4 regions of the Vibrio sp. Vb0349 genome follow, and region 1 is predicted to be linked to each of the others. Evidence: predicted binding sites of a transcription regulator. Region 1 holds the regulator's gene; each other region holds the start of a gene.
What was found. The regulator MetJ, encoded in region 1, represses methionine synthesis genes. The targets are predictions, from matches to a motif close to TTAGACNTNTANANGTCTAA.

Region 2: a site for MetJ is predicted at 6,885-6,904, ahead of metH (methionine synthase). Genes of this name have one in related genera too.
Region 3: a site for MetJ is predicted at 3,174-3,193, ahead of metN (methionine ABC transporter ATP-binding protein MetN). Genes of this name have one in related genera too.
Region 4: a site for MetJ is predicted at 2,099-2,118, ahead of metK (methionine adenosyltransferase). Genes of this name have one in related genera too.

What each region holds. Positions count from the first base shown of each region.
Region 1 is NZ_JAWOTS010000029.1:183-8,213, forward strand. Features, by position in the region: gene R7Q47_RS20350 ((2Fe-2S)-binding protein) at 221-409, shown strand; gene bfr (bacterioferritin) at 503-979, shown strand; gene R7Q47_RS20360 (malic enzyme-like NAD(P)-binding protein) at 1,186-2,463, shown strand; gene metJ (met regulon transcriptional regulator MetJ) at 2,576-2,896, opposite strand; gene R7Q47_RS20370 (O-succinylhomoserine (thiol)-lyase) at 3,122-4,282, shown strand; gene R7Q47_RS20375 (bifunctional aspartate kinase/homoserine dehydrogenase II) at 4,298-6,706, shown strand; gene metF (methylenetetrahydrofolate reductase) at 6,969-7,871, shown strand; gene R7Q47_RS20385 (PadR family transcriptional regulator) at 7,942-8,031, opposite strand, start outside.
Region 2 is NZ_JAWOTS010000032.1:25,105-33,135, forward strand. Features, by position in the region: gene R7Q47_RS20920 (PglL family O-oligosaccharyltransferase) at 1-35, shown strand, start outside; gene R7Q47_RS20925 (pyridoxal-phosphate-dependent aminotransferase family protein) at 95-1,216, opposite strand; lysine riboswitch at 1,437-1,615, shown strand; gene lysC (lysine-sensitive aspartokinase 3) at 1,717-3,069, shown strand; gene metH (methionine synthase) at 3,156-6,836, opposite strand; gene R7Q47_RS20940 (cation:proton antiporter) at 7,028-8,031, shown strand, end outside.
Region 3 is NZ_JAWOTS010000017.1:7,986-16,016, reverse strand. Features, by position in the region: gene treB (PTS trehalose transporter subunit IIBC) at 1-1,229, opposite strand, end outside; gene treR (trehalose operon repressor TreR) at 1,406-2,353, opposite strand; gene gmhB (D-glycero-beta-D-manno-heptose 1,7-bisphosphate 7-phosphatase) at 2,428-2,979, opposite strand; gene metN (methionine ABC transporter ATP-binding protein MetN) at 3,321-4,355, shown strand; gene R7Q47_RS16770 (methionine ABC transporter permease) at 4,345-5,022, shown strand; gene R7Q47_RS16765 (MetQ/NlpA family lipoprotein) at 5,055-5,864, shown strand; gene R7Q47_RS16760 (Zn-ribbon-containing protein) at 5,991-6,767, opposite strand; gene syd (SecY-interacting protein) at 6,770-7,315, opposite strand; gene queF (NADPH-dependent 7-cyano-7-deazaguanine reductase QueF) at 7,424-8,031, shown strand, end outside.
Region 4 is NZ_JAWOTS010000023.1:18,017-26,047, forward strand. Features, by position in the region: gene R7Q47_RS18935 (DUF2189 domain-containing protein) at 1-462, opposite strand, end outside; gene metK (methionine adenosyltransferase) at 865-2,019, opposite strand; gene tkt (transketolase) at 2,335-4,329, shown strand; gene R7Q47_RS18950 (LysR family transcriptional regulator) at 4,421-5,314, opposite strand; gene R7Q47_RS18955 (ligand-gated channel protein) at 5,455-7,413, shown strand; gene epd (erythrose-4-phosphate dehydrogenase) at 7,549-8,031, shown strand, end outside.

The DNA.
Region 1 (8,031 bases):
TGTTGAAATAAAAGACGTCACTTTTTCGATTTAAAAACAGAGTTTTACCGGCTTTGTTTCTTAACGCTTTTACTCACCCCTCTTAACCCTTTGATCTTTTCCTGCAGCGGTAAAATCGTTATAACCAAATATTCTGAGCGGACACCATAATGCGACTGGTAACAAGAACTATTCTTGTTTATATTGTTTGTCACAGATTAGTTTTATAGGTTTTTTGAGTATGTACGTTTGTCTTTGCCATGGTGTCTCCGACAAAAAAATTAGGAAGTTGGCGATAGATGAAGGCGTAACAGATATTAAAGGAATCAAAAAGTGCACGGCATTGGGCAGCCAATGTGGTAAGTGCATCAGACAGGCCAAGGAAATTTTAGCGGAAACTAGTTACACGGAATTTAAACAAGCCAGCTAATTGCTGTAAGTATGCAGTAATTATTTGCCTTACATTTTGACACCTTCTCATTTGCTTCTACATTTAAATGAAGCCAAAGAGGAGGGTTTTGTCATGAAAGGCGATCCAATCATCATTCAACATCTCAATAAAGTGCTCGGTAACGAGCTCGTCGCTATTAATCAGTATTTTCTTCACGCCCGAATGTATAAAGACTGGGGCTTAAAGCACCTAGCAGACAAGGAATATCACGAATCTATCGATGAGATGAAGCATGCCGATCATCTAATTGAGCGTATTTTGTTCCTTGAAGGCCTACCGAACCTACAAGATTTAGGTAAGTTGATGATTGGTGAAGATACCAAGGAAATGCTCGAGTGTGATTTAAAGCTTGAAATGGCGGCTATTCCAGATTTAAAAGATGCGATTGCCTACGCTGAAGACATTCGAGATTATGTGTCTCGAGATCTCTTCCAAGATATTCTTGAAGATGAAGAAGAACATGTTGATTGGCTAGAGACGCAACTTGGCTTGATTGAAATGTCTGGTATTGAGAATTATCTCCAAGCGCAATACGTGGACGAAGAGTAACGATACTTTCTGAGTTTGCATACTCCAATAATAGTAAGAAGAAAGAGCACCTGACTCGAAAATCAGGTGCTTAACCCCGTTATCTGGTCTAATCTCTTTTATTATCGGCTTTTTAAGGATATTGCTCGCAATCTTGCCTATGAAGTTTGATTTCTATCCGATAGAATTTATGCCCCCTTACCTAAAAATAAAAAAGAGAAACGTCCATGTCTGAAGACAACCACCAAGCAGCCACTCCAGAAGAAGAACATCGCCAAAAAGCATTGGATTACCATGCTTATCCAACTCCAGGAAAGATTGCTGTCGAACTGACAAAGCCTGCGGAAACGGCGGGTGATCTTGCCCTTGCTTACAGCCCTGGTGTTGCAGAGCCAGTGCGTGAAATCGCACAAAACCCGGATAACGTGTACAAGTACACTGCAAAAGGGAACATGGTTGCTGTTATTTCTAACGGTACCGCTATTCTAGGTCTAGGTAACCTAGGTCCACTTGCATCTAAGCCAGTGATGGAAGGTAAAGCGTTACTGTTTAAGCGTTTTGCAGGTCTTGACTCTATTGATATTGAAGTTAAGCACCGCACGATCGATGAATTTGTTGATACTGTTGCGAGCATTGCAGACACTTTTGGCGGTATCAACCTTGAAGATATTAAAGCACCAGACTGTTTTGAGATTGAAAAGCGTCTGATTGAACGTTGTGATGTACCAGTATTCCACGATGATCAACATGGTACTGCTATTGTAACGGCAGCGGGTATGCTGAATGCAATCGAACTTCAAGGTAAGAAACTTGAAGATTCAACAATTGTTTGTCTTGGCGCTGGCGCTGCCGCTGTAGCGTGTATGGAGCTTCTGATCAAATGCGGCGCAATGCGCGAAAAAATCTACATGCTAGATCGCAAAGGTGTGATTCACACTCGTCGTGATGATCTTAATGAATATAAGCAGCTATTTGCGAACAATACAGATAAGCGCACACTAGAAGACGTGATTGAAGGTGCAGATCTGTTCCTAGGTGTATCTGGTCCAAACCTATTGCCAGCGGAAGCGTTGAAGTTGATGGCAGATAAGCCAATCGTATTCGCATGTTCTAACCCGGATCCTGAAATCAAGCCGGAACTTGCTCACGCAGTTCGTGATGACTTGATCATGGGTACTGGCCGTAGTGATTATCCTAACCAAGTTAACAACGTATTGTGTTTCCCATTCATTTTCCGCGGTGCTCTTGATGTGCGTGCAAGTGAAATCAATGATGAAATGAAACTTGCAGCCGTTGAGGCGATTCGTGAGCTAGCAAAAGAGCCTGTACCTGAAGCCGTATTGAAGGCTGCAGGTGTTGATAAGCTAGAGTTTGGTGCGGACTATATTATTCCAAAACCAATGGATTCACGTTTGCTACCACGTGTTGCAAAAGCGGTTGCTCAGGCGGCGGTTAATTCAGGTGTAGCTCGTATCGAGATGCCTGAAAACTACATGGCAGAGTAATATATCTTTCAGATGTGATACACAAAAATGGGACGCTATTGCGTCCCATTTTTTATGTCATTCATTTGGCTCGAGGCAAGAGTTATTACCTGAAACCTCTTATCAGGCTTTTTTATTCTTCGTCGAATGACTCAAATTCGATGCCCATTTCCGTCATCAGCGCTTTTACTTCTGTTGGAATATCATCAGGACGGTCTTTACGAAGGTCTTCATCTGTCGGAAGTGGCTGACCTGTGTACGCGTGCAAAAATGCCTCGCATAGCAATTCGCTATTGGTTGCATGGCGTAAGTTATTGATCTGACGGCGAGTACGCTCATCAGTTAGCACCTTTAAAACTTTTAGCGGGATAGAGACGGTAATTTTTTTTACTTGTTCGCTTTTTTTGCCGTGCTCTGCATATGGGCTAATGTATTCGCCATTCCAGTCAGCCATTGCACACCTTCATTTATGTAATCGGTTAAAAATAATTTAGGTGCTGATTTTAGCTGCATTTACCGCCATAAGCAAAGACATATAGACGTCTAGAAGTGTTGACGTCTCATTTTTTGACGAGTAAAGTGAACATAACAGCAAAGGAAGCGTGTTGATCACTTTATGTTACTCATTAGATATAGCGCATTCCTATTTAGAAGTCATTACCCGTGAAAGGATACACCCATGAGCACTCGCAAACCTGCGACCATTGCAGTACGCACTGGTATTGAATCAGACAGCCAATATCATGCTGTCGTTCCACCTATTTATCTTTCCACTAACTATGGTTTTCCTGCTTTTGGTGAAGTGCCCAAGTATGATTACACACGATCTGGTAATCCAAACCGCGGACTGTTGGAAAGTGCGCTATCTGAACTTGAGTCTGGAAAAGGAGCGGTTGTTACTAACTGCGGTACGTCGGCATTAAATTTATGGGTTTCCGCTTTTCTCGGCCCAGATGATCTCATTATTGCTCCTCACGATTGTTATGGCGGCACCTATCGTCTTTTTAATACCCGAGCTAGCAAAGGCGATTTTAAGGTTCAGTTTGTCGATCAATCAGACGAACAGGCTTTAGATGCTGCATTGGCACAAAAACCAAAACTCATTTTGCTAGAAACTCCGTCAAACCCTCTGGTTCGCGTAGTGGATATTGCAGCTACTTGTGAAAAAGCGAAACAAATCGGCGCGTTAGTTGCGGTGGACAATACCTTTTTGACACCCGTGTACCAAAAACCTTTAGAGCTAGGTGCGGATTTTGTTATCCACTCCACAACAAAGTACATCAACGGTCATTCGGACGTAATTGGTGGAGTAATCATCACCAACACAGAAGCGCATGCAGAAGAGCTTGCATGGTGGGGTAATTGTATTGGTGCAACGGGCACACCTTTCGATAGTTACATGACACTGCGAGGTATTCGTACGCTTGCTGCTCGTATGAGAGTACATGAAGAGAGCTCACAGCAGGTACTAGCTTACCTACAGAAACAAGCGTTAGTTAAAACTATCTATCATCCAAGCCTGCCGGAACATCCAGGTCACGACATTGCTAAAAAGCAGCAAACGGGCTTTGGCTCTATGTTGAGTTTTGAGTTTGCTGGTTCGTTTGAGCAGTTAAAGGTGTTTGTGAAAGAGCTCCAACTGTTTTCATTAGCAGAGTCATTAGGTGGTGTAGAAAGTTTGATTTGCCACCCAGCATCCATGACGCACCGTGCAATGGGTGAGGAGGCGCTGGCGGAGGCTGGGGTCTCTCATCAACTATTGCGTTTGTCTGTCGGTTTGGAAGATGCACAAGACCTCATCACAGATTTAGAACAAGCGTTCGCTAAAGCTACCCAGTAATAGGAGACGATAACAATGACTGTACAACGTCAGCTGCATAAGTTTGGTGGCAGTAGCTTAGCAAACCCAGAATGCTACTTACGCGTTGTGGGTATTCTCAAGGAGTATTCGACAGAAAATGATCTTGTGGTCGTCTCTGCTGCAGGAAAAACCACTAACCGCTTGATTGAGTTTTTGGAAGGGTTAAGTAAAGATGGCCGAATTGCGCATGAAGCGCTTCAAAGCTTGAGACAGTTCCAAACTGAGCTAATAGAAAGCTTGTTGGAGAGTGAAGCAAAAGAAGAGCTGTTAGCTTTATTACATGATGAGTTCAGTACTCTCTCGGAGCTGACTGCACCACTCACTAATGCGCAAAAAGCCGCGGTACTGGGGCACGGAGAAGTATGGTCTGCTCGCCTATTGGCCGCGTTATTATCTCAACGTTCTATCCCTGCGGTTGCACAAGATGCACGAGCGTTTTTACGTGCAGAAGCGGGAACTCAACCAGAGGTTGATCGCGCTCGTTCATACCCTTTAATTAAAGAGATCCTCGCGCAGCATAACCATAAACGTGTGGTAATTACTGGCTTTATGGCTCAGAACGAGGCAGGAGAAACCATCCTACTTGGTCGTAACGGCTCTGACTATTCTGCAACGGTCATAGGCGCGCTTGCTGAAGTCAGTACTGTCACGATTTGGAGTGATGTTGCTGGTGTCTATAGTGCCGATCCACGTTTGGTGTCTGACGCTTGTTTATTACCGTTACTTCGATTGGATGAAGCCAGTGAACTTGCTCGCTTAGCTGCCCCAGTGCTACACAGTCGTACGCTTCAGCCTGTGGCGCAAAGTACCATGGACCTTAATCTCAAGTGTAGCTATCTGCCAGAGTCGGGTTCTACTCGTATTGAGCGTGTATTGGCATCTGGTCGTGGCGCTAAAATTATTACTTCACTGGATGATGTTTTATTGGTGCAGTTGTCTTTCATGCATGGGCACGACTTCGAAAAAACACAGAGTGATGTATTACAAGCGTTGCAGCGCGCGCAATTAGAGCCATTGGCATTTGAAGCTCAATCCGATCAGCATACGCTACGCTTGGCTTACACCGCAGAAATCGCCGGTGGTGCATTGAAACACTTGCAAGAGCTTGCGGTAGAGGCAGAAATTAAGCTAAAAGAAGGTTACTCGCTCTTAGCTGCGGTAGGTGCAGGCGTTACGAAAAACGCCAATCATTGCTTTGGCTTTTATCAGAAGCTAAAGCACTCTCCGGTAGAATTTATCTCTGAAACAGACTCAGGGCTGAGCCTAGTCGCTGTTTTGCGCCGTACTGATACCGAGGCGTTGGTTCAAACGATTCATAGCCAGTTGTTCCAAGCGCAAAAACGCGTGGCAGTGGCTTTATGTGGCAAGGGTAATATTGGTTCTAGTTGGCTAAATTTATTTGCTACGCAAAAAAGTGAGCTCGAAAAACGTCATGGTATGAGCTTTGATCTTGTCGCGGTTGTGGATAGCCAAACCTATTGGTTCGATGAGCAAGGTATTGAGGCGGCGAGTGTTGCTGAACGATTTGATGATGAAAGCATAGCAAACAATGGGGATTGGCTGGCACGTTTGGGAGCACTTAAAAGCTATGATGAAGCCGTCGTGCTTGATGTTACCGCGAGTAAAGAGTTAGCTCAGCGCTACGTAGAAATCGCACAGCAAGGCATTCATTTGATTTCCGCTAACAAAGTGGCCGGTTCCGCAGATAGTCAGTACTACCATCAGGTTCAAGATGCATTCGCTAAAATTGGTCGTCATTGGCTATACAACGCAACGGTTGGTGCTGGGTTACCGATAAACCATACCGTGCGAGATCTTCGTGAAAGTGGGGATGAAATCGTCGCTCTATCGGGGATTTTCTCGGGGACGTTATCATGGCTGTTCCAACAGTTTGATGGTTCTGTACCATTTAATGATTTAGTCGATCTTGCTTGGCAGCAAGGGTTAACCGAACCTGACCCTCGTTCTGATTTAGATGGCTCCGATGTAATGCGTAAGTTAGTCATCTTGGCTCGAGAATCGGGCCTAGATATAGAACCAGACAGCGTTAAAGTTGAGTCTTTAGTGCCAGAAGAATTAAGAGAACTGAGCTTAGATGATTTCTTCGATAATGGAGCGTTGTTGAGTGAAATACTTCAAGAGCGTCTGACAAAAGCACAGAGAAACGATCAAGTGCTTCGCTATGTGGCGCGTTTAGAAAAAAATGGTAAAGCAACGGTGGGAGTCGAAGCGTTGTCTCGTGAGCACGCGCTCGCCAACTTATTGCCATGCGATAACATTTTTGCCATAGAGAGCAAGTGGTACAAAGATAACCCTCTGGTCATTCGAGGACCAGGCGCAGGCAGAGAAGTGACAGCCGGCGCTATTCAATCCGACCTCAACCGATTGGCTGGTTTATTTTAAAGTTGCGATTGACCTAAAAACCCTGGAATTAATCCAGGGTTTTTTATTCCCCTATCAGTGCCATACTGAAGTCATAACCCGTGCAAAATGGCGAGATGATGCTCAAGTAGAAACTTGAACTATCTTCATTATTAACGTGAGAAAAATTCATAATTACAAGGTTGACATTAAATCGTATTCAATACATTCTGTAGACATATAGACGTCTAAACGTCGATTTTAAGGATTTGTTTTCGTGGCGGAGTGCCGCAGGGAGAGTAAGATGGGATATACGCACGCAGGCCATATCGACGCCTTGAACCAGAATATTGCTGAGTTATCAGATAACATCAATGTATCGTTTGAGTTTTTTCCGCCAAGCAGCGCTAAGATGGAAGAAACACTTTGGAATTCAGTGCACCGTCTTAAAACGCTTCAACCTAAATTTGTTTCTGTGACTTACGGTGCGAACTCCGGCGAGCGTGACAGAACACACTCCATCATTAAAGAAATTAAAGCAACAACCGGATTGGTTGCCGCTCCCCATCTCACTTGTATTGATGCGACTCGTGAAGAGTTGATTAATATTGCCGATGATTATTGGAACAATGGTATTGAAAATATCGTCGCTCTGCGTGGTGATATTCCTCCAGGTGGCGGTGCGCCTGATATGTATGCCTCGGATTTGGTTGAGCTGCTGAAATCACGCCACGATTTCGATATCTCCGTTGCTGCATTCCCTGAGGTTCACCCTGAAGCTAAAAGCGCACAGTCTGACTTATTGAACCTAAAACGTAAGGTAGATGCAGGTGCAAACCGTGCTATTACTCAGTTCTTTTTTGACGTTGAGTCTTACCTGCGATTCCGTGACCGTTGTGTCGCAGCAGGAATTGACGTAGAAATTGTGCCAGGAATTTTGCCTGTATCGAACTTTAAGCAAGCGTCTCGCTTTGCGGCACAGAACAACGTGAAAGTACCAGGGTGGATGAGCAAACAATTCGATGGCTTGGATGATGATCCGGTGACTCGCCAGCTTGTAGGAGCTAGCCAAGCTATTGATATGGTGCGTGTGCTGAGTCGTGAAGGGGTTAAGGATTTTCACTTCTATACACTAAACCGTGCAGAGATGACTTACGCGTTATGCCATACGTTGGGTGTTCGTCCTCGCGCAGTAGTCGGTGCGTAAATCTGGTTTCAAAAAGATAAAAGGCTTGCCAAGTGGCAAGCCTTTTTCGTTTTATCAAAGCAAAAGGAGTTTAACCAATCACTTCAAGTTCAGTTAGAACTTCTTCTGCCCAAGTGATCCAAGTTTCACGTAACAGAAGGTTACGGCGAAGCGTTAGACG
Region 2 (8,031 bases), on a different contig from region 1:
CTGCCTCACCAGCCCCCACTTCAGGAGCTGAGTAATAAATACCAAAAAGCGAAGGGATGACCTTCGCTTTTCTTTATCTCATTGCTGTATGATTTTATTCAGTGAGTGACTCTTCTAACGCTTTTAAGCACAGCGCAACGTTTTCAGATCGAGCGCCGTAACCCATTAAGCCAATACGCCACGCTTTACCAGCTAATGCCCCAAGGCCTGCACCAATTTCTAGGTTATAGGTTTCTAGCAAGTGAGCACGAACTTTTGCTTCATCAACTCCTTCAGGCACGTAAATCGCATTTAATTGTGGCAACCGATGGGCTTCGTCCACAACAAATTCAAAGCCTAACTTTTGTAAGCCATTTTTGAGTTTTTCATGCATCAGTTGGTGACGAGCCCAAGCGTTTTCTAATCCTTCATTTTTCAGTATCAATAAAGCTTCATGAAGCGCATACAAGCTATTAACTGGCGCCGTATGATGGTAACTACGCTTGCCTTCTCCACTCCAATACCCCAAAACTAAACTCTGATCGAGGAACCAACTCTGTACTGGTGTTGTTCTTGCTTGAATCTTTTCAATCGCGGCAGGAGAAAACGTCACTGGTGAGAGCCCAGGTACACATGACAAACATTTTTGACTACCAGAGTAAACCGCATCCAGTTGCCATTCATCCACTTTTAACGGCACACCACCAAGCGATGTCACCGCATCAACAATAGATAATGCATTATGCTGTTTCGCCAGCTTACCCAATGCTTGAGCATCACTGACTGCACCAGTTGAGGTTTCCGCATGCACAAAAGCAAGAATTTTTGTATCTGGGTGCTGTTCGAGTGCTTGCTCGACTTTATCAATGGAAACAGGCGTCCCCCATTCATCATCGACGATAACAACTTCGCCACCAGCACGGACGACATTTTCGCGCATGCGTTCACCAAATACACCGTTACGGCAGACGATCACTTTGTCGCCTTTCTCGATCAAGTTTACAAAGCAGGTTTCCATCCCTGCGCTACCAGGCGCTGAAACCGCAATAGTGAACTCATTGTCAGTTTGAAAGGCATACTTCAATAGCTGCTTGAGCTCATCCATCATACCGATAAACAGAGGATCAAGGTGACCTACCGTAGGACGGCTTAGTGCTTGTAACACTTGAGGATAAATATCAGAAGGACCAGGTCCCATTAAAATACGGTGAGGCGGAATAAAGCTTTGGATCGACATGTCAGCTCCTTGATTATCTTTTATCCTGAGCATTCTAAAAGTTCTATTCAATAACATGGCTCAGGTGTAGGGTTCTTCACCCTAATAGATTTTTCCTCTATCAGCAATTAGCCGTAAGTATGGAGGTCAAACCAGTGTCACAAAATCGTTAATAAAAAACACCATAAAGGTTGAAATATTGATTGACATTAAGGCCTCAAAACCGTTCAATGTTTGAGCTTTATGTAGAAGAGGAGCGCTACCCAGGTAGATGATTTGTGGAACCGCAATTCCAACACCAATCATTGAGGGGGAGTAGTGCCGAGGTAAGTCAAAGTTGCAGGATTTGACTTGTCGGTTGAATTGGGCTGAATCCCATCAACTGTCATCAGCGCAGTCTGATGAAGGGCTTCTGAGGGTAAATTTTTCAAATAGCATTCTAAATACCTCTCTTTTTGCTCTGTTCCTTTTCTCACTAAACATTGGATGTACAATTTTTTAGGAAGTCGTGGGAGAACGCAGTGAGCGCATTTAACGTAGCTAAATTCGGTGGAACCAGTGTTGCCAACTTTGAGGCAATGAGTCGTTGCGCCACCATTATCGAAAACAATCCAAATACTCGCCTGGTCGTGAGCAGCGCTTGCTCTGGCGTCACCAACCTATTGGTAGAACTCGCCAACGGTGTTCAGGATCAAACGCACCGTACTGAGCTGCTGCAAAATCTGGCCAACATTCATGACGCCATTTTAACTCAGCTCGAAGACAGCACGAAAACTGCTGCCGAGGTGTATGGCATATTAGATACCGTAACCAGCCTGGCCGAGGCTGCATCTATCCAAGCTAGTGCGAAGTTAACCGATCATTTAGTCGCATGTGGCGAACTCATGTCGACGCATATTCTAACTCAGTTAATGTGTGAGCGAGGCATTCAAGCTGTGCGCTTTGATATCCGCGATGTGCTGCGTACTGATGACAACTTTGGTCGCGCAGAGCCAAACATTGAAGCAATTTCGACGCTTGCGCAAGATAAACTCGTACCACTTTGCCAACAATCCGTTGTTGTTACTCAAGGCTTCATAGGATCTGACGAAGCCGGTAATACAACAACACTAGGTCGAGGAGGCAGCGATTACAGCGCCGCCTTAATTGCTGAGAGCGTCAAAGCGGCAGGGTTAGAAATCTGGACTGATGTTCCGGGCATCTACACAACAGACCCGCGAATTGCGCCAAAAGCCTCACCAATTCCTGAGATCAGCTTTAGTGAAGCTTCAGAAATGGCTAACTTTGGCGCTAAAATCCTTCACCCTTCTACGCTAGTACCTGCATTGCGCCACGACATTCCGGTATTTGTGGGGTCATCGAAAGAGCCTGAAAAAGGGGGAACTTGGATTCGCCACCAAGTCGAAAGCTCACCGTTATTCCGTGCGCTAGCTTTGCGTTGTAACCAAACCATGGTAACGCTACGCAGCGCCAATATGTTCCACGCATACGGTTTCTTAGCAAAGGTCTTTGAGATCCTTGCAAAGCATAAGATCTCTGTCGATTTGATCACGACATCTGAAATCAGTGTATCGTTAACACTTGATCAAACTGATACATCTGGCGGAGCACCACAGCTGCCGCAAGCTGCACGAGAAGAGTTAGAAGAGTTATGTAAGGTAGAAGTTGAACATGACCTATGCCTCGTTGCTCTCATTGGTAACAACATGAGTGAGAGTAAAGGCTACGCGAAACAGGTTTTTGGCACGCTAGAAGATTTTAACCTACGCATGATTTGTTATGGCGCTAGCCCTCACAACTTATGCTTCTTGCTCCATGAATCGGTATCGAAACAAGCCATACAAAAACTCCACACGGAGTTGTTTGAGAAGTAAGTTCAACTCAATAAAACAAAGGGCTGCGTATCTGCAGCCCTTTGTTGTTTCATTAGTTGTTATATTTGGACGAGGTAAACATCAATTTAACCATTAATGTTTGGCCCTAACCATTTTTCAGCCTCGATCCTATCCCACCCCTTACGATCGGCGTAACTCTCTAGCTGATCTTCTTGGATCTGTGCGATCGCAAAGTAACGTGAGTCAGGATGAGAGAAGTACCAACCAGATACTGACGCACCCGGATACATTGCATAGCTGGAGGTTAGAGTCATGCCAATATTCTCTTCCACATTAAGTAGCTCCCAAAGCGGTCCTTTTTCAGTATGCTCAGGGCACGCTGGATAACCTGGTGCAGGGCGAATACCTTGGTATTTTTCACGAATGAGATCATCGTTAGATAAATCTTCATCCGCAGCATAACCCCAAATTTCTTTACGGACACGCTCATGCAAATACTCAGCAAACGCTTCGGCTAGGCGATCCGCCACCGCTTGAATCATAATTGCGTTGTAATCATCTCCCTGTGCTTTGTATTCATCAGCAAGCTCTCGTTCACCAATACCACCAGTGACAGCAAATGCCCCTATCCAATCATGTTTACCCGACTCTTTAGGTGCGATGTAGTCGGATAAACAATAGTTGAATCCTTTTGGTTTCTCGGTCTGTTGTCGCAAGTTACGTAATACTTTCACAACGTCGGTACGAGTTTCATCAGCATAAACTTCAATGTCGTCCCCCACGCTCGCAGCAGGGAATAAGCCACACATTCCACGCGCTTTTAACAGGCCTTCTCGCTCAACTCGATCAAGTAACTCGTTGGCATCTTCGAATAAACGTTTTGCTTCTTCACCAACTTCTTCATGTTGGAAAATTGTTGGATACTTACCCACAAGTGACCAAGTCATAAAGAATGGTGTCCAATCGATGTATTGACGTAATATAGCCACATCAAAATCATCGAAGATATGAATGCCAGGCTTAACAGGCACTGGAGGAGTATAAGCTTCCCAATCGATCGCAACTTTATTCGCTCGAGCCGCTTCTAATGTCACTGGTTTGGTTCTCGGTTTCTTTCGATTATGTTGATCACGTACTCGTTCGTAATCAGCTTGAAGTTTTTCAACAAATTCAGGGCGACGTTCATCTGACAGAAGAGAAGTACATACGCCCACTGCACGTGAGGCGTTGTTCACGTAAACCACTGGATGCTTGTAATTTTGCTCAATCTTAACTGCTGTATGGGCTTTTGACGTTGTTGCGCCACCGATGAGAAGAGGTAAGTTAAAGTCGAGACGCTCCATCTCTTTTGCAACATGCACCATTTCGTCTAATGAAGGCGTGATCAACCCTGATAAACCAATAATATCGACGTTTTCTTCTTGCGCTACTTTTAAGATCTTTTCGCAAGGAACCATGACACCAAGATCGATAATTTCGTAGTTATTGCACTGCAATACAACGCCAACGATATTTTTCCCGATATCATGTACATCACCTTTGACCGTCGCTAGCAAAATCTTACCGTTTGTTTGACCCACCTGCTTTTCTGCATTGATGTAGGGCTCCAGATGCGCGACTGCTTGCTTCATCACTCGTGCAGATTTTACGACCTGAGGAAGGAACATTTTACCTTCACCAAACAAGTCTCCGACGACGTTCATCCCATCCATTAGTGGGCCTTCAATCACCTCTAATGGCTTTGAAGCGTTGACACGAGCCTCTTCGGTATCATCAACGATGAACTCAGTTATTCCTTTCACTAACGCGTGCTCTAAGCGCTTTTCAACAGGCCAAGTTCTCCACTCAAGTGCAGAGGCATCCTCCTCTTTACCTACCCCTTTGCCTGCATATTCCGCCGCGATATCTAACAATCTCTCAGTGGCGTCATCACGACGGTTAAGAACGACATCTTCCACAGCCTCACGCAATTTTTCAGGCACGTTATCGTAGATTTCTAACTGACCCGCATTCACAATCCCCATATCCATACCATTTTTAAAACAGTGGTAGAGGAACACCGCGTGAATCGCTTCACGTACATAGTTATTGCCACGGAAAGAGAATGAGACGTTAGAAACACCACCCGAGATCATCGCATGTGGTAAATCACGTTTGATATCGCCAACGGCTTCAATGAAATCCACCGCGTAGTTATTATGCTCCTCGATCCCCGTAGCAATGGCAAAAATGTTTGGGTCAAAAATGATGTCTTCTGGTGGAAAGCCCACTTCATCAACAAGAATTCGGTAAGCGTTGGTACAAATTTCTACTTTGCGCTCACGTGTATCTGCTTGCCCAATCTCATCAAACGCCATCACAATCACAGCCGCACCGTAACGGCGGATCAACTTAGCTTGTTCAACGAATTTCTCTTTGCCTTCTTTGAGAGAGATCGAGTTAACAATGCCTTTGCCTTGGATGCACTTAAGACCGGCTTCAATAACCTCCCACTTGGAAGAGTCAACCATGATTGGTACTTTTGAGATTTCAGGTTCTGACGCACAAAGGTTTAAAAAGCGAACCATACAAGCTTGTGCATCCAACATGCCTTCATCCATGTTGATATCGATAATTTGAGCGCCATTTTCAACTTGTTGACGAGCCACATCGAGCGCTTCATCGTACAGCTCTTCTTTAATTAAGCGCTTAAAACGCGCAGAACCGGTTACATTCGTACGCTCACCGACATTGATAAATAAAGAGTCTTTATCAATAGCGAGTGGCTCTAGGCCAGACAAGCGACAAGCAACGGGAAGTTCAGGTAATTGACGAGGGGCGATATTTTCAACCGCGAGTGCCATTTGGCGAATGTGCTCAGGAGTTGTACCACAACACCCACCAATCAAGTTTAAAAAGCCACTTTGAGCCCACTCTTTAACATGCTTAGCCATATCTTCTGGCGACAAATCGTATTCGCCGAATGCATTCGGAAGCCCAGCATTTGGGTGAGCGGAAACAAAAGATTCTGATATACGAGAGAGCTCTTCAACATAAGGACGCAGCTCATCTGGACCAAGTGCACAGTTCAAACCAAACGAAATCGGTTTAACATGACGTAATGAGTTGTAAAACGCTTCTGTGGTTTGACCGGATAATGTCCGACCGGAAGCATCAGTAATAGTCCCCGAGATCATCACAGGTAACTCAATCCCCATCTCTTCAAACACACTTTCAACAGCAAATGAACAAGCCTTAGCGTTAAGCGTATCGAAGATGGTCTCGATAAGAATAAGGTCAGAACCACCTTTAATTAGAGCACGAGTCGATTCAGAGTAAGCCTCAACTAACTCGTCGAAAGAAACATTTCGATATCCGGGGTCATTTACATCAGGAGAAATAGAACAAGTTCGGTTTGTCGGCCCTAAAACCCCTGCGACATAACGCGGTTTATCGGGTGTTTTTGCGGTCCATTCGTCTGCAACTTCACGTGCAAGCTTGGCAGCTGCAAAGTTAATTTCTTCACTTAGGCTTTCCATCTCGTAGTCAGCCATCGCAATGGTTGTTGCGTTAAACGTGTTGGTCTCAAGAATATCTGCACCCGCTTCTAAATATGCAGCGTGAATTTCCTTGATAAGTTGAGGCTGACTTAGAACCAACAGGTCGTTGTTACCTTTTAGATCACAATGCCAATCCGCAAAGCGCGTTCCTCGATAGTCTTGCTCTTCAAGTTTGTACCCTTGAATCATGGTTCCCATACCACCATCAATCAAAAGAATACGTTGCTTCAATTGAGCTTCAATCTGTTGTCTTACGTTACTTCCCACAGTACAGCCTCATTCCTTTAGTTATCTTTCCATCCTATCACACAAACTTCAGGAGTCTAGACGTCTAAACGTAGAATTAATGATTATTTTATATCCTTCTTAACTTGCAAAATAATCACGAAAAAATGTTTGCTATTTAAGCAGCATCAGCCGAGAATTCCATTCATAAAATGTTACAAATAGAGAGCTCTATGTCGGTCTATCATACTTTATGTTTTCTATCCGCAGCTGCGATGCTAATTGCTTTTGTAAACAGCAAGATAGGAAAGATGCAAACCACCATTGCGATTACCGCAGGTTCAATGGTGCTTTCACTTCTAATCTTAATTGCGGGTCAAAACAACTGGTTCCATCTCACCGAAATTGCGACGGAGACGGTCACAAGGATTAACTTCGAAGATTTCTTGCTCAAAGGCATTCTTGGCTTCTTACTATTTGCTGGTGGACTAGGCATCAAACTCCCGAACCTTAAAGATCAAAAGTGGGAGATCACTGTTTTAGCCCTTGGAGCTACACTGTTTTCTACGTTCTTTATTGGATTTACGCTGTATGGGTTTTGTCAGTTAATTGGCATCCAATTTGATTTGGTCTACTGCTTACTATTTGGTGCTCTAATATCGCCAACTGACCCAATCGCTGTATTGGCTATTGTGAAAAAACTCGATGCTCCTAAACGTATCTCCACTCAGATTGAAGGAGAATCGCTCTTCAATGATGGCTTCGGTTTGGTTATCTTCGTCACTCTATTTACGATTGCATTTGGCACTGAGGCACCAACTGTAGGTAGTGTCACCTTGCTCTTCATCCAAGAAGCTATCGGTGGTATCACATATGGTTTCGTCCTCGGTTTGCTATTCCACTACTTGATCAGTGCCACCGATGATCACTCAATGGAATTGTTACTTACCATTGGTATCCCAACAGCAGGTTACGCATTTGCTGAATACATCCATGTATCAGGCCCACTCGCGATGGTTGTATCCGGTATTATGATTGGCAACTGGACACGCTTTATTGGCTTTTCAAAAGAGAGTGAAGATCACCTTGACCATTTTTGGGAGCTTGTTGATGAGTTCTTGAATGGCGTGTTATTCCTACTGATCGGCATGTCGATGCTGCTATTTGAATTCCACAAAGAAGACTGGATTATGATGGCTATTTCAGTCCCTCTTGTACTAGCAGCTCGCTATTTAAG
Region 3 (8,031 bases), on a different contig from region 1:
GCAGCAGCACACGCACTACCGATCATCGCGCTCAGCATTGGGAACTTGTATTTCAAGTTGATGCCGTACATCGCCGGTTCAGTCACGCCAAGGTAAGCAGAGATAGCCGCAGGCACTGAGATATCACGCTCGCCGTGTTTTTTACTGATGATAATGATGCCGACGACCGCAGACGCTTGAGCAATGTTTGAAAGTGCAATCAGAGGCCAAATTGGCGTACCGCCTAGCTCTTGCATCAGTTGAAGGTCTACCGCGTTGGTAGTGTGGTGAATACCAGTAATGACCAATGGCGCGTATAGGAAGCCGAAGATGGTTGAGCCAATCATAGCGAAGTCACCCGTCATGGCTGCTTTTGCTGCGAAAGCAACGCCGTCACCCAACATACGACCGAATGGACCAATGATAGAGTGCGCAAGAATCACAGACACAATGATTGAGACAAACGGCACGACCACTAGGTAAAGGTAAGACGGAATGATGCGTTTTAAGTTGGTTTCAATAAACGCCAGTGCCATACCAGCAAGCATTGCTGGAATCACTTGCGCCTGATAGCCCACTTTCTCGATGGCGAATAAGCCAAAGTCCCACACTTCGGGTACTTGCTTACCAATCAGGTAGGCGTTCATCAACTGTGGCGAAACCAATGTTACACCAAGCGTGATACCCAGAATCGGAGTACCGCCGAACTTTTTCACTGTCGACCAACACACGCCAACTGGTAGGAAGAAGAAGATCGCCTCACCAATCAGCCATAAGAAAGAGTGTACCGTAGCCCAAAACTGGCTGATTTCCGTTAGCGTTTGACCATCAAACATCTTGATGTCGCCAATCACGTTACGGAAGCCAAGAATCAGACCACCGGTAATGATCGCAGGTAGCAGTGGTACAAAGATTTCTGCAAGGTGGGAAATACCACGCTCAACGATATTCATGTTTTGACGAGCAGCGTTCTTCGCTTCGTCTTTGCTGGCTTCACTTTTACCCGTCAGTCCGATCAGTACCTTGTAAACTTCATCCACTTCAGTACCGATAACCACTTGGAACTGGCCTGCGTTGGTAAAACAGCCCTTCACCATCGGTAATGCTTCTAACTGTTTCGTATCTGCTTTGTCCGTATCATTTAGAACAAAACGCAAGCGAGTTAAACAGTGACTTACACTGGCAATATTGTCCGGCCCCCCGACCAGCTCAATAAGACGCTCCACGTCTTTACGCGCAATCTTACTCATAACTTTGTCCACCCTGTATTGGATACATTCGATTCATCATTTTGTTTTTATAAATGGGAACATTCCCATTTCTTAATTTTAATATTGCCATCCGAAGACAAAAAACAAAATGGGAACAGTCCCATTAATTGAGAATGATCACAGTATAATTTTAGAGCAGATCGTTTTAGTGTGGATTAACAAACGATAGGCTGTTGAGTAAAGTGAACCACTTCCTCATCACCATTTAATTGATTGATCAGCATGTTAGCGGACTTCTCACCTGCAAGGGTATAACCTGGGTCGACACTAAATACTTTAGGGAAAAGGAAAGAGAGCAATTCATTACCACCAACACCTGTCACAACCACGTCTTCACGGCCTAACTCTTGAAGACGCTTAATCACGCCCAACGCGATGGTGTCACTGGCGCACACGATGGCCTGAGTATCAGATTGAAGGACTTTGTCTACCAACTGATAAGCACTTTCATGGCTCAACTTACCCGTTTGGAAACAAGGTGCAATTTGCTTGCGTTGACACCAAGCTTTATAAGCATTTAGACGAGCTAAGCCAGTGGTTTTGTCTTCAGGATCAACACCAATATAAGCAATGCGAGATAAAGATTGCTGCTCAAGATGAGACAAAGCCATGTCTATCACACCTTGGTTGTCGTAGTTGATCGAAGAAACCATTTGCGTGTCCATCGCGATCACAACGATACGATTACCCCACTCTGCCAATGCTCGCTCATCACATCCAGTAAAACCAAACACGATCACCCCATCGACGTTGCGACGTTTAAGCACATCCAAATGTTCATTGGTTTTATCGCGATCGAATTGGCTCTCCATGATCACCGCATCATAACCAGCGGAATACAAAGCATTGAGCATGGTACCAACGGCGCGATTTTCTGATGGTGAGTCTAAACGGGAGATGATAACCCCAATAACTTTTTGGCTGCCGCCACGCATTGATTGCGCAGATTTGGACGGCACATAACCAGATTCACGAATGATTTGCTCAACCTTCTCTCGCGTTTGGGGTTTCACTTTTGGATCGTTAGTAAGCACACGGCTTACTGTTGATTTGCCCACGCCTGCCAATTTTGCGATATCAAGAATGGTGAGTTTTTTGCTCATAAGTGTTCAGACTAAAAGAAGGAATCAAACAAAAGGGAAGCAGTGGCTTCCCTTAACTCAGTCAGTAATGAAGATTACTTGTTTAAGTACGCAGGCACATCCGCAATGCTATCTAATACTACCGTTGCAATGGCTTCGCCCTGTTCTGTTACTGGCTTACCAGTGCGAACCAAAATCTTAGTGCCAACGCCTGCCGCTTCTGCTGCCATCATGTCTTCAGCTTTATCGCCGATCATCACAGATTTCTCCATGTCGATCTTCAAGAAGTCACGTGCAGAAATGAACATGCCTGGTTTTGGCTTACGGCACTCACAATCTTGCTTGTACTCACCAATGCCATGTTCAGGATGATGTGGGCAGTAGTAGATGCCATCGAACTCAACGCCATTATCAGCGAAGTTCCAGTCCATCCACTGAGTCAGAGATAAGAAACGGTCTTCGCTGAATTTACCACGTGCAATGCCAGATTGATTGGTCACAAGCACCAACAGGTAGCCTTTATCTTTCAGCGCTTTTGTCGCTTCAAAGACACCATCAATGTACTCAAAATCATGTTCGTCATGAACGTAGCCGTGGTCAACGTTTATTACGCCATCACGATCGATAAAAACAGCAGGTTTTGCCAAAACGTATTTCTCTATTAACTCGGTTTAATCAGATTATTACATACCTTATAAACTTCAACACTATCTAATTCATTCTAGGCCTCGACAAAACGGTTGATTTGTTGGGCAAGAATCGGTAAATCTGAGGGTGCCCTGCCGTCTACCTCCTGCTTGTTATCTATACATCTTCGTTTCAAAACAGAACATCCATACATTTAGACGTCTAGACGTAAAAATATCTATTGACTTCATTCTGCTTAACCCATAGCATCAACTGAAAATTGAGATAAAGCTCAACATTAAGTTCTGTCAAAGGCCGTTTTTGACAGCGAAGTTCCCCGTATCTTTGGGCAGGTTGAAACATGATAGAAATAAAAAACGTCAATAAAGTGTTCTACCAAGGCAGTAAGGAAATCCTTGCCCTGAAAGACATTAACCTACACATCGACAAAGGCACCATCTTTGGTGTTATCGGTTCATCAGGTGCTGGTAAAAGTACGCTGATTCGCTGTGTCAACATGCTAGAAGCACCGACCTCTGGTTCCATCATCGTTGATGGTGTAGATCTAACCAAACTCAGTAAAAAACAACTAGTCGAAACACGCCGTAACATTGGCATGATCTTCCAGCACTTTAACCTGCTTTCGTCTCGTACTGTGTTTGATAATGTGGCATTACCCCTAGAACTGGCAGGTAAAGACAAATCGCAAATCACAACAAAAGTAACTGAGTTGCTAAAGCTTGTAGGCTTAGCCGACAAACACGAGAGCTACCCATCTAACTTAAGTGGCGGACAAAAACAGCGTGTGGCAATTGCTCGTGCATTGGCATCCGATCCTAGCGTGCTGCTTTGTGATGAGGCCACTAGTGCACTAGACCCGGCAACAACTCAATCTATCCTTGAGTTATTGAAAGAGATCAACCGCAAACTCAACATCACGATTTTACTTATCACTCACGAAATGGAAGTCGTAAAAAGCATCTGTCACGAAGTAGCAATCATCGGTGGTGGTGAGCTGGTGGAAAAAGGCACCGTTGGCGATATTTTTGCGCACCCTAAGACAGAACTAGCGCACCAATTCATTCGCTCAACGCTGGATCTTTCCATTCCTGAAGATTACCAAGCACGTCTGCAAGCAGAGCGTGTTGATGGCAGCTACCCGTTGGTTCGCTTAGAGTTTACTGGCGCAACCGTTGATGCACCGTTAATGTCGCAAATTTCTCGTAAATACAATATTGATGTGAGTATTTTGAGTTCCGACCTTGATTACGCTGGTGGCGTGAAATTCGGCATGATGGTCGCAGAGCTATTTGGTAACGAAGAAGATGACAACGCAGCTCTTGAATACCTGCGTAAGCACAACGTAAAAGTAGAGGTACTTGGTTATGTCCTTTAATACGATTTCTGAATGGCTGAGTTTAAACAGCAAACTACTTTTAGGTGCAACGTGGGAAACGCTTTACATGGTTGCGGTTGCCGGATTAGTCGGCTTTGCTGTGGGTATTCCATTAGGCGTAATCCTCCATATTACTAAAAAAGGCGGCCTACTTGAAAACACCAAACTAAATAGCGGCTTAGGCGCTATCGTTAACATTGGTCGCTCAGTGCCATTCCTCGTACTGATGGTTGCGATTATTCCAGTGACAAAAATGCTGGTTGGAACCTTTATCGGTACAACCGCAGCAATCGTCCCACTGACTATTGGCGCCATTCCTTTTGTCGCTCGTCTTATTGAAGGTGCTTTATTAGAAGTACCGACAGGCTTGGTGGAAGCTGCGCAGTCAATGGGGGCGACACCAACACAGATCATCACAAAAGTTCTACTGCCTGAAGCAATGCCGACTATTGTTAACTCAGTAACGATTACCTTGGTCACTCTCGTTAGCTACTCAGCTATGGCGGGTACGGTAGGCGGCGGCGGCCTAGGCGACGTAGCCATCCGTTACGGTTTCCACCGCTACGATGTAACTATCATGGCCGTGACTGTCGTGATGTTGATTGTTCTAGTACAGATTATTCAGTCTATCGGTGACGCAGTGGTGCGCCGTGTAGACCACAGATAAGCATCAAAAATACAAATTATAAGGAGATAAAGATGAAATTTAGCCTTAAAGGTCTTTTGACTGTAGCAACGGCCGCCTCTGCTCTTGCTCTAGCGGGTTGCGGCGACAAAGAAGTAGACGTAAACAAAGTAAAAGTTGGCGTTATTGCTGGTGCTGAAGCACAAGTAGCCGAAGTTGCCGCTAAAGTAGCAAAAGAGAAATACAACCTAGATGTTGAGCTAGTAACATTTACCGATTACGTAACACCAAACGCCGCTCTGGATGATGGTTCAGTAGACGCGAATGCGTTCCAGCACAAACCATACCTAGACCAACAAGTGAAAGACCGCGGCTACAAACTGGCTATCGCGGGTAACTCATTCGTTTACCCTATTGCTGGTTACTCAAAGCAAGTAAAATCAATTGATGAAATTCAAGATGGCGCACGCATCGCAGTACCAAACGACCCAACTAACCTAGGTCGCTCACTACTGCTTCTTGAGCAACAAGGTTTGATTACGCTACGTGATGGCGTTGGTCTACTCGCTACAGTACGTGACATCGTAGGCAACCCTAAAAATATCGAAATCATTGAACTAGAAGCCCCACAGCTTCCGCGTTCATTGGATGACGTAACGCTATCAATCATCAACACCACTTACGCAAGCTCTATCGACCTATCGCCAGAGCGTGACGGCGTGTTCGTTGAAGATAAAGACTCACCATACGTAAACCTAATTGTCGCTCGCGAAGAAAATGTTAATGCGCAAAACGTACAAAACTTCGTAAAAGCTTACCAAACGGAAGAAGTTTACGAAGCGGCAAAAGAGCTGTTCAAAGGCGGTGTTGTGAAAGGTTGGTAATCCCACCTTTCAAAACATGACTGAAAACAACGTTCTAAACATAAACGTTCTAAACACAAAAGGGCTGATGTGAAAACATCAGCCCTTTCTATTTGTCTATCTACCCATTTAAGTAGCTTCAATTCGCTACTTAAGATGGTCCCAAGAGATATTCGACACGATTCGGCAGTCATCACACTTAAAATGAAATATGTCATGTAGTGGCTCATCGAGTAGCCACTCGCCATCGCATTTTGGACACTTGCGCGCTTTCTCGCTCTCCAGCGACTGACCACCGACACGATACTGGTAATAGTACGTAGGGATCTTCGTGATGTATTCGATACGGCCACGTAAGTCCCAACCTCGGCGAAACAGCACACTATCCACATCGCAAATTTCGTGCAGCGCCGCATGTTCCGCTCGGCAACCCCCTGCCATTTGGATTTCATCACAAGCTTGCCACTCAGTCTGCCACTTAATGACGGCTTTATGGTCTCCATTAAGTGTTGGCTCATTACGATACAAAGGAATTGGCAACAGGGTTTCACCACTTCGCAAAGGCGAACACGTATGAACATAAGTCGTGTACAACACTTGCCAGCTAGGTGTCTCTTCTTCGGCTGCTTGTTCTGAATTCAAATCACGCCCCAGCATACGCATTTTCGGAGCAAGCAAAGACGCATCCGACAAACGGTTCATGCACACTTTGACGAAATCTGAGTGATAACGTGGATGCAAGCTGTCTTGTTCTGGGCAAACAACACGAACGAAAAATTCACCTTCTCCCATCACTATCGGGAATTCACGACCTAATACTTGGCCGTTGTAACGCAGAGCATCCATCAAGCCATTAATGGCTTTGTCTACCGCGCTGACGGTGGTGTTATCAAAACACTCAAACTGCAACTCAACAACATACATACTTAGACGGCAGCCTCTAACTTATTCAAGAACTCAACCAATGAATCTGCCAATACATCACGTTTAGAGGTGCCCAAACGCTCTAGAATCACATTGCCAGTGAGGTTACAAATAGAAATCACATCCATTTCCTCATCTGTCGCTGCGATAAATACTGTTGGTTTAAGTTTCAAGCGGCGCTGAGTCACCAAATGACCAAGAATATTTTCTTGTAGACGCACGAAATCGTCATCGCTCCACACTTGCAGCAGCGTCAACGAATTACCTTGCCAAGTTGCCTCCATATCGGCGCAGTATTGAGAACCATAAAAGGCTTTAACATCATCTTGTAGTGACAACTCAATCGCATTTTCCACATTGGTGAAATCGGCCATTTCATCACGTGCGACCGCTTTCCAAAGCACCTCTCCATCACGCTTCTCTTCGACACAAGGAGAAACAAGATCTGCAAGCTCTTCACTGCTTGGCAACTCATTGTGCTTAGCTTGCCAAGCTTGTTGGTAGCGCAGGCTGAACTCTTGTAGCGCCTGAGTAACGTTTTGGGTCATGAAGGTCTCCTCATTCCTTATTTATCAGATAGCCGTACTTGCCGGATGGCAATTGACCAGCGGATTCAGTAAAATTCTCGCCATTCTAATCGAAAACGACCACAAAGTATGAGCAAATATTCTGACGCTAAAGAGCTTGCTGGCCTAACACTAGGTAAAACGACCGAGTATGCGAACCAGTATGACCCAAGCTTGCTGCAACCAGTCCCTCGCAGCCTGAACCGAGATGACCTTCAGTTAGGCGATACTCTGCCTTTCATGGGGCACGACATTTGGACGCTGTATGAACTGTCTTGGTTAAATAGTAAAGGTTTACCACAAGTGGCCGTTGGCGAAGTATACATTCCAGCCACCAGCGCAAACTTGATTGAATCGAAGTCTTTCAAACTGTACTTAAACAGCTACAACCAAACCCGCTTTGCAAGCTGGGAAGAAGTGACTGAGCGTTTAACACAAGACCTTTCTGAATGCGCAGGTGAAAAGGTGCTGGTTGAGGTGAATCCAGTGACCCACTATACCAATCAACCTATCGTAACAATGGACGGTGAATGTATTGATGACCAAGACATTAACATCACCAGTTACGATTTCGATGCCGATTTGCTTGAAGGTGCAGCAGGTGAAGTACAAGTTGAAGAGGTGCTACATAGCCACCTATTGAAATCAAACTGTTTGATCACTAACCAACCCGACTGGGGCAGTGTAGAAATTCGCTA
Region 4 (8,031 bases), on a different contig from region 1:
AGGGTAGAGCGCATGAAGTAGAGCGGCAATGCGCATCCAAAATATCATACACACTGCGAGTAACACGGCGAACGCCCATTGAGATGTTGAGTTACGACCGATCGCTTTCATTGAATGGAACAAGCTTGCTTTATGTCCGCGCTCTCTCTCCCAACTGGCATCATACAAACCAAGCGCGAGAAACGGACCGATTAACATGTAAACAATCAAACTGGGCATGACGACCAAGTGTGTGCCTTGCCACTGTACGAGCAAAACAATGCCTATGGCTGCTGCCATAAAACAGATGCCATAGAAAGCACTAATAAGCGGCATTCGCACGAAATCATGCAGACCTAATGCGAGCCAATGAAAAGGTGCAGAAAGATTAACCGTATTGCACGGTATGGTTCTGGCGTATTCGTTGTCTGGCACTTCCTTTCGCTTGTTGTGGAAGTCCGATGGATTAACAGTTCGAGGCATAACTCCTCCTTGATTTATTCCCACATTATCCGCTTATACCAACTGACAGCGGTTTTTGTTCAGTCAAACTTGAAGCGACTTTTTCAAGTTTACATCTGAGCATTGGCTTAGTTTGGTATCGGCCATAAAGATGCCTGACTCATGTCTTTACTTAAGTGTTGCTTCCACAGTCGCCAGCATCCGACGTCTCTATTTAAATTGGAATTAACAATATTTTAACTATTGGCGGAGATGGGATAATTTACAAATAATTGCTTAAAATTTATTCGGTATAAAAATGAGGGAGAAACAGGACTGCTTTGTGGGGCAGGGCGGTATGAGCCGAAATGACTAGATAAAAGTTGCTGAAAATAAAAAGCCCCCACCATAGGCGAGGGCTTGATTGATTCTTGCTTAGCTTGATTATTTGATGCCAGCGAAATCGCGTAGAAGTGCAGCTTTGTCTGTCGCTTCCCACGGGAATTCTTCACGACCGAAGTGACCGTATGCCGCTGTCTTCTTGTAGATAGGTTGAAGAAGGTTAAGCATTTCTTGTAGACCGTATGGACGTAGGTCGAAGAATTGACGAACCGCTTCAATGATGATGTCGTGAGGTACTTTCTCAGTACCGAACGTTTCCACCATGATAGACGTTGGATCAGCAACACCGATTGCGTAAGAAAGTTGGATCTCACAACGGTCAGCCATGCCTGCCGCTACGATGTTTTTCGCTACGTAGCGTGCTGCGTATGCTGCACTACGGTCAACTTTTGATGGATCTTTACCAGAAAACGCACCGCCACCGTGACGAGCTGCGCCGCCGTAGGTATCTACGATGATCTTACGACCAGTTAGGCCACAGTCACCCATAGGACCACCGATTACGAAGCGACCGGTTGGGTTAATGAAGAAGTTTGTTTCTTTGTTGATCCACTCAGAAGGTAGCACTGGCTTAATGATCTCTTCCATTACCGCTTCACGCAGGTCTGAAGTTGAGATTGAATCACAGTGTTGAGTTGAAAGAACAACCGCGTCGATACCAACGATGTTACCTTGATCGTATTGGAATGTTACCTGAGATTTTGCATCAGGACGCAACCAAGGTAGTGTGCCGTTTTTACGAACTTCTGCTTGCTTTTGAACAAGACGGTGAGAGTAAGTAATTGGCGCTGGCATTAGTACTTCAGTTTCGTTACAAGCGTAACCAAACATGATGCCTTGGTCGCCTGCACCTTGTTCTTTAGGGTCAGCTTTATCAACACCTTGGTTGATATCTGGCGACTGTTTACCGATTGTGTTTAGTACCGCACAAGAATCTGCGTCAAAGCCCATATCTGAATGTACGTAGCCGATTTCACGAACGGTTTCACGAGTTAACTCTTCGATGTCTACCCATGCTGAAGTCGTGATTTCACCACCCACCATTACCATACCGGTTTTAACGTAAGTCTCACATGCAACACGAGCCTTTGGATCTTGCTCTAGAATCGCGTCAAGAACCGCATCAGAAATCTGGTCTGCAATTTTATCTGGATGACCTTCTGATACTGACTCAGAAGTAAACAGGTGCTTAGCCATGTTAGCTCCACTATATCTGGTTTAAAACTGGGGAATGATAAACTCTCCAGCGCAAATTAATACTAATTTTTGTAGGTGTATCTACATCTAGACGTCTATTCTAAATTTGATTGCTCGAATTACAAGCTCTTTTTTGGTTTTTGTTATAACCAAACGTTTGCCTGATTTATTGATAATTTTAAGAACTTCGAACGATTTGGCGCGAAAGGTGCAATATTTGTGAGGTTTTGGATTGGAAAACGTTTGCACACCCAACAGGGCTTTGAGAGAATTATGACCTACTTTTCGTTTCGCTTAATGTACTCAGGAGCAGACATGTCGTCTCGTAAACATCTTGCCAATGCAATTCGTGCTCTAAGCATGGATGGTGTTCAACAAGCTAACTCAGGCCACCCAGGCGCACCAATGGGTATGGCTGATATCGCTGAAGTTCTTTGGCGCTCTCATCTAAACCATAACCCTTCAAACCCAGAGTGGGCCGACCGCGATCGCTTTGTGCTGTCAAACGGTCATGGGTCAATGCTTATTTACTCTCTACTGCACTTAAGCGGTTACGAGCTATCTATTGACGATCTGAAAAACTTCCGTCAATTGCACTCAAAAACCCCAGGTCACCCAGAGTACGGCTACGCGCCTGGTATCGAGACAACAACGGGTCCTCTAGGTCAAGGCATCACTAACGCTGTTGGTATGGCGATCGCAGAGAAAGCACTAGCGGCACAGTTCAACAAAGAAGGTCACGATATCGTTGACCACTTTACGTATGTGTTCATGGGTGACGGCTGTCTAATGGAAGGCATTTCGCATGAAGCATGCTCTCTTGCAGGTACTCTTGGTCTAGGCAAGCTGATTGCATTCTGGGATGACAACGGCATCTCTATCGACGGTCACGTTGAAGGTTGGTTCTCTGACGATACACCTAAGCGTTTTGAAGCGTACGGCTGGCATGTAATCCCAGCAGTCGATGGTCACGACTCAGACGCGATCAACGCAGCAATTGAAGCAGCAAAAGCGGACCCACGTCCTACGCTTATCTGTACCAAAACAATTATCGGTTTCGGTTCTCCTAACAAGTCTGGTTCGCACGACTGTCACGGTGCACCACTAGGTCACGATGAAATCCAAGCGGCTCGCGAATACCTAGGTTGGGAGTACGGCCCATTTGAGATCCCGGCAGATGTTTACGCTGAGTGGGATGCAAAAGAAGCGGGCGCCGCGAAAGAAGCAGCTTGGAATGAAAAATTCGAAGCATACGCTGCAGCTTACCCTGCTGAAGCGGCAGAGCTTAAACGTCGTCTAAACGGCGAACTTCCTGCACAGTGGGAAGAAAAAGCGAACCAAATCATTGCTGATCTTCAAGCAAACCCAGCGAACATTGCATCACGTAAAGCATCGCAAAATGCACTAGAAGCGTTTGGTCAAATGCTTCCTGAGTTTATGGGTGGTTCTGCTGACCTAGCGCCTTCTAACCTGACCATGTGGTCTGGTTCTAAGTCTCTAGAAACGGAGGACTTTTCTGGCAACTACATCCACTACGGTGTGCGTGAATTCGGTATGACCGCTATCATCAACGGTATCGCATTGCACGGTGGTTTCGTTCCTTACGGCGCAACATTCCTAATGTTCATGGAATACGCTCGTAACGCAATGCGTATGGCTGCGCTGATGAAAATTCAGAACATCCAAGTTTACACGCATGATTCGATCGGTCTTGGCGAAGATGGCCCAACTCACCAACCTGTTGAGCAAATGGCGTCTCTACGTGTAACTCCAAACATGAGCACATGGCGCCCATGTGACCAAGTTGAGTCTGCAGTTGCATGGAAACTAGCGATTGAACGTAAAGATGCACCAACTGCACTTATCTTCTCTCGTCAAAACCTAGCGCAACAAGAGCGTACTGCTGAACAAGTCGCAGACATCGCGAAAGGTGCTTACATCCTGAAAGATAGCGAAGGTAAGCCTGAGCTAATCCTTATCGCAACAGGTTCTGAGGTTGAGCTTGCAGTGAAAGCCGCTGAGCAACTAACTTCAGAAGGCAAGAAAGTACGCGTTGTTTCAATGCCATCAACAGATGCATTCGATAAACAAGACGCTGCTTACCGTGAATCTGTACTGCCATCAGACGTAACGGCACGTATCGCTATTGAAGCGGGCATTGCGGATTTCTGGTACAAGTACGTAGGCTTCGACGGTCGCATCATCGGTATGACAACATTCGGTGAATCAGCACCTGCTGGTCAGCTATTCGAGATGTTTGGCTTCACGACTGAAAACGTAGTGAACACAGCTAAAGAATTGCTAGCGTAATTGCAGGACCATCTAAACAGTCGAACGTAAACGACAACTGTTAGATGCTAAAGTTAGAAAGGCCATCATTATGATGGCCTTTTTATTTTTGTCAGGTTTTCCAACCTTGTGGAATGCTTTGGTGAATGCAGTCTAAAAGTACGGATAAGCGCAGTGGTGGTCGTCCTGCTGGTGTATAGCAGTTAATGGAAATAGGCTCAGAAACCCAACCTTCTAAGCATGGTGTGATTCGCCCTGGGTGATGTTTCTCATAGCCGCATGCTGTCCAAGTCGGCAGCAGTCCAATACCATGACCATTCGCGATACTGTCTATTTGCATTGCTATGTTGTCGCTGTATAAGCGACTAACAAAGGGTTCTAAAAAGAACTCACCGTGTTGAGGGTGTGCTAGCATCAATCCATTTTCTTGCACTGAACCAAAATCGATCCATGGATGTGCTTCAAGTTCTTTGGGGTGCGGTATAGGCCCATGTTGTTTTAGATAATTTGGAGAGGCAAAAGGCGTATAGCGAAATACCCCCAGCACTTCTTTTCGCCAGTCTAGCTCTTTACGTTCACCGAGCCAGATGAACAAATCTGGGTCATGATGCGCCTCAGAAAAGTCACTGGTAAGTTGAACTCTAACATCGGGATTATCAGCAAGAAAACGATTGAGTACGCCGCCGAGCCAGCTTCTAACTAAGGCAGTATGACAAACAATATGCAGTGGCCCTGAAACTTGGTTCGTTAAACCTTGCAGTGCATCATAACTCTCTTCGCTTAACTCAAGAATCTGGCGGCTGTAGTGGGCAAAGATTTCTCCAGCTCTTGTCAGAACTAATCGATTACCTTGTCTGGCGGTTAGAGCCTGACCGAAGTCTTCTTCTAATTGTGCCAAGCGACGACTTAGCGTTGATTTTGGCTGATTAAGGGCTTTAGCAGCGGCTGTCAAACTTTTATGCTGATTGAGCGCATCAAAGGCTCTAATTGATGCTAAGTCGTGCATATTTCTTTTACTCCTTACTGCGTTATGTACGAGTTCCATAAATGGAAAGAACCGTTCCATAACTCTCACTATGCATCTCATTCTATTTGTGAATAATTCACTTTCGAAAATAATAATCATTATCAATTATGGAGATGTAGATGTCTACTCTTAGACTGCCAGTTATTACCGCAACTGGTATTTTAGCCTTCGTCAGTGTCCCTCATGTTTTTGCCAATGATGCAGTTTCTAAAATGGAAACAGTGGTTGTAACTGCATCAAGTTATGAGCAATCTCAAGCGGACGCGCCTGCAAGTATTAGTGTGATTTCACGTGAGGAGTTGGACTCCCGTTATTACCGCGATGTGACTGATGCACTAAAAAGTGTGCCAGGTGTTGTCGTGACAGGTGGTGGTGATACCACCGACATTAGTATCCGTGGTATGGGTTCTAAATACACTTTGATACTGGTCGATGGTAAACGTCAAAGTACGCGTGAAACTCGTCCAAATAGTGACGGCCCTGGTATCGAACAAGGTTGGTTACCTCCTCTTCAAGCGATTGAGCGAATCGAAGTTATTCGTGGCCCAATGTCGACGCTTTACGGTTCTGATGCGATTGGTGGTGTGATTAACGTCATCACACGAAAAGATGCGCTAGAGTGGACGGGTAATGTTCAACTGGGCACGGTACTACAAGAGAATAGTCGCTCAGGGGGAGAGCAGAGCGCGAACTTTTTCGTTAATGGTCCGTTGGCTGAAAATTTATCTCTCCAAGTATATGGTCAGTACACAACCAGAGAAGAAGATGACATCGAATACGGTTATGAAGATAAAGATATGCAGAGTATCTCTTCAAAACTGACTTACCAGATTAATGATCGCCACTCGGTGCAATTAGAGGGCGGCACGTCTGCACAAAGTCGTCGTGGCAATGTGGGCCTTTCAGTGCCGACTACTGGGTGTCGTGGTGGGTGTGAAGACTCACTGAATGAATATCGTCGTAATTACGTAACGGTAAGCTACAACGGTGATTGGGATTCGATTGGCATTTCAGATACTTACTTACAGCGAGAAGAGAGCGAGAACAAATCTCGTGAGATGACGATAACCAACACCACGTTCAAATCGAGCTTGGTGACTGGTATTGGAAACCATACGTTGACGACGGGTGTGGACGCTACTCATGCAGAGCTTGAGGATTTCACCTCCAACAAAGCGTCGTCGAAGACTGAAACATCGAATACGCAGTGGGCTGTTTTCATTGAAGATGAATGGAGAATCGCTGATCCGTTTAGCGTTACGCTTGGTGGTCGCCTAGATCATGACGAAAACTATGGCGCGCACTTTAGTCCGCGTGTTTACGGTGTATGGCGAGTTGATCCGTCTTGGACGGTGAAAGGCGGTGTGGCAACAGGTTTCCGTTCTCCACAATTACGTGAAATTACTCCTGGCTGGGCGCAAGTCAGTGGTGGCGGTAATATCTACGGTAACCCAGATCTTGACCCTGAAACGTCGCTAAACAAAGAAATCAGCGTCTTGTATCAAGGTGATTCTGGCTTAGATGTCTCTTTGACTGCGTTCCATAACGAATTCAAAGACAAGATCACACGTGTTGTTTGTCCAGACACTATCTGTACTGATGGCCCAAACCAATGGGGCGCAGATCCAACGTACCGTATTAACGTGGATGAAGCCGTCACACAAGGTATTGAAGCGACCTTAGCATCGCCGTTAACGGAAACCATTTACCTTAGCTCGAGCTACACATTTACCGACTCAGAGCAAAAAACAGGTGAATACAAAGGCATGCCGCTGCAGCAGTTACCAAAGCATCTGTTTAATGTGGATGTGACTTGGCAAACGACAACAGATCTAGAGAGCTGGGCGAAAGTCACGTACCGAGGTAAAGAAATGGATCCGGTTACTGGCCCATCAAGAAACAGTATTGTAGAACCAGCTTATACCTTTGTGGACGCCGGTGTGACATACCAGTTAACCGACAATACTCGTATTAAAGGCGCTATCTATAACTTGCTAGACGAGGAAATCAGTTACGAAGAATACGGATATATTGAAGATGGTCGTCGCTACTGGTTAGGTTTAGACGTCGCATTTTAATTATCTATCGTTGTAATAAGGTCGAGCATAGTCTCGACCTTTTTTAATCCTGCTTTACTGTGATTCAACAGGTGCGTTTGTCAGCCTGATCAGGTAGTATCTGTGACACGAAATTTTTGGTAGGGCGAAGGATAAATGCTAAAGGTTGCGATCAATGGATTTGGACGTATAGGTCGTAATGTTCTGCGAGCGGTGTATGAAAGTGGAAAACACCAGCAGATCAAGGTTGTGGTGGTTAACGAACTAGCTCAGCCAGAGGCGATGGCACACCTACTGCAATATGACACCAGTCATGGTCGCTTTGGTAAAAAAATTTCCCATGACCAAGAACATTTGCATGTTCATCATGACAGCGGTGAATATGATTCCATTCGCATTCTCCACCTCTCCGAAATCGAATTACTTCCTTGGCGTGATTTAGAAGTTGATATCGTCTTGGATTGCACTGGCGTATTTGGTTCGCAAGCCGATGGGCAAGCGCATATAGAAGCTGGCGCTAAGAAAGTACTGTTTTCGCACCCGGGCGCAAACGACCTAGATAATACGATTATCTATGGCGTGAACCACGAAACTCTGAAAGACGAGCACCGTGTTGTCTCCAATGGCTCTTGCACCACC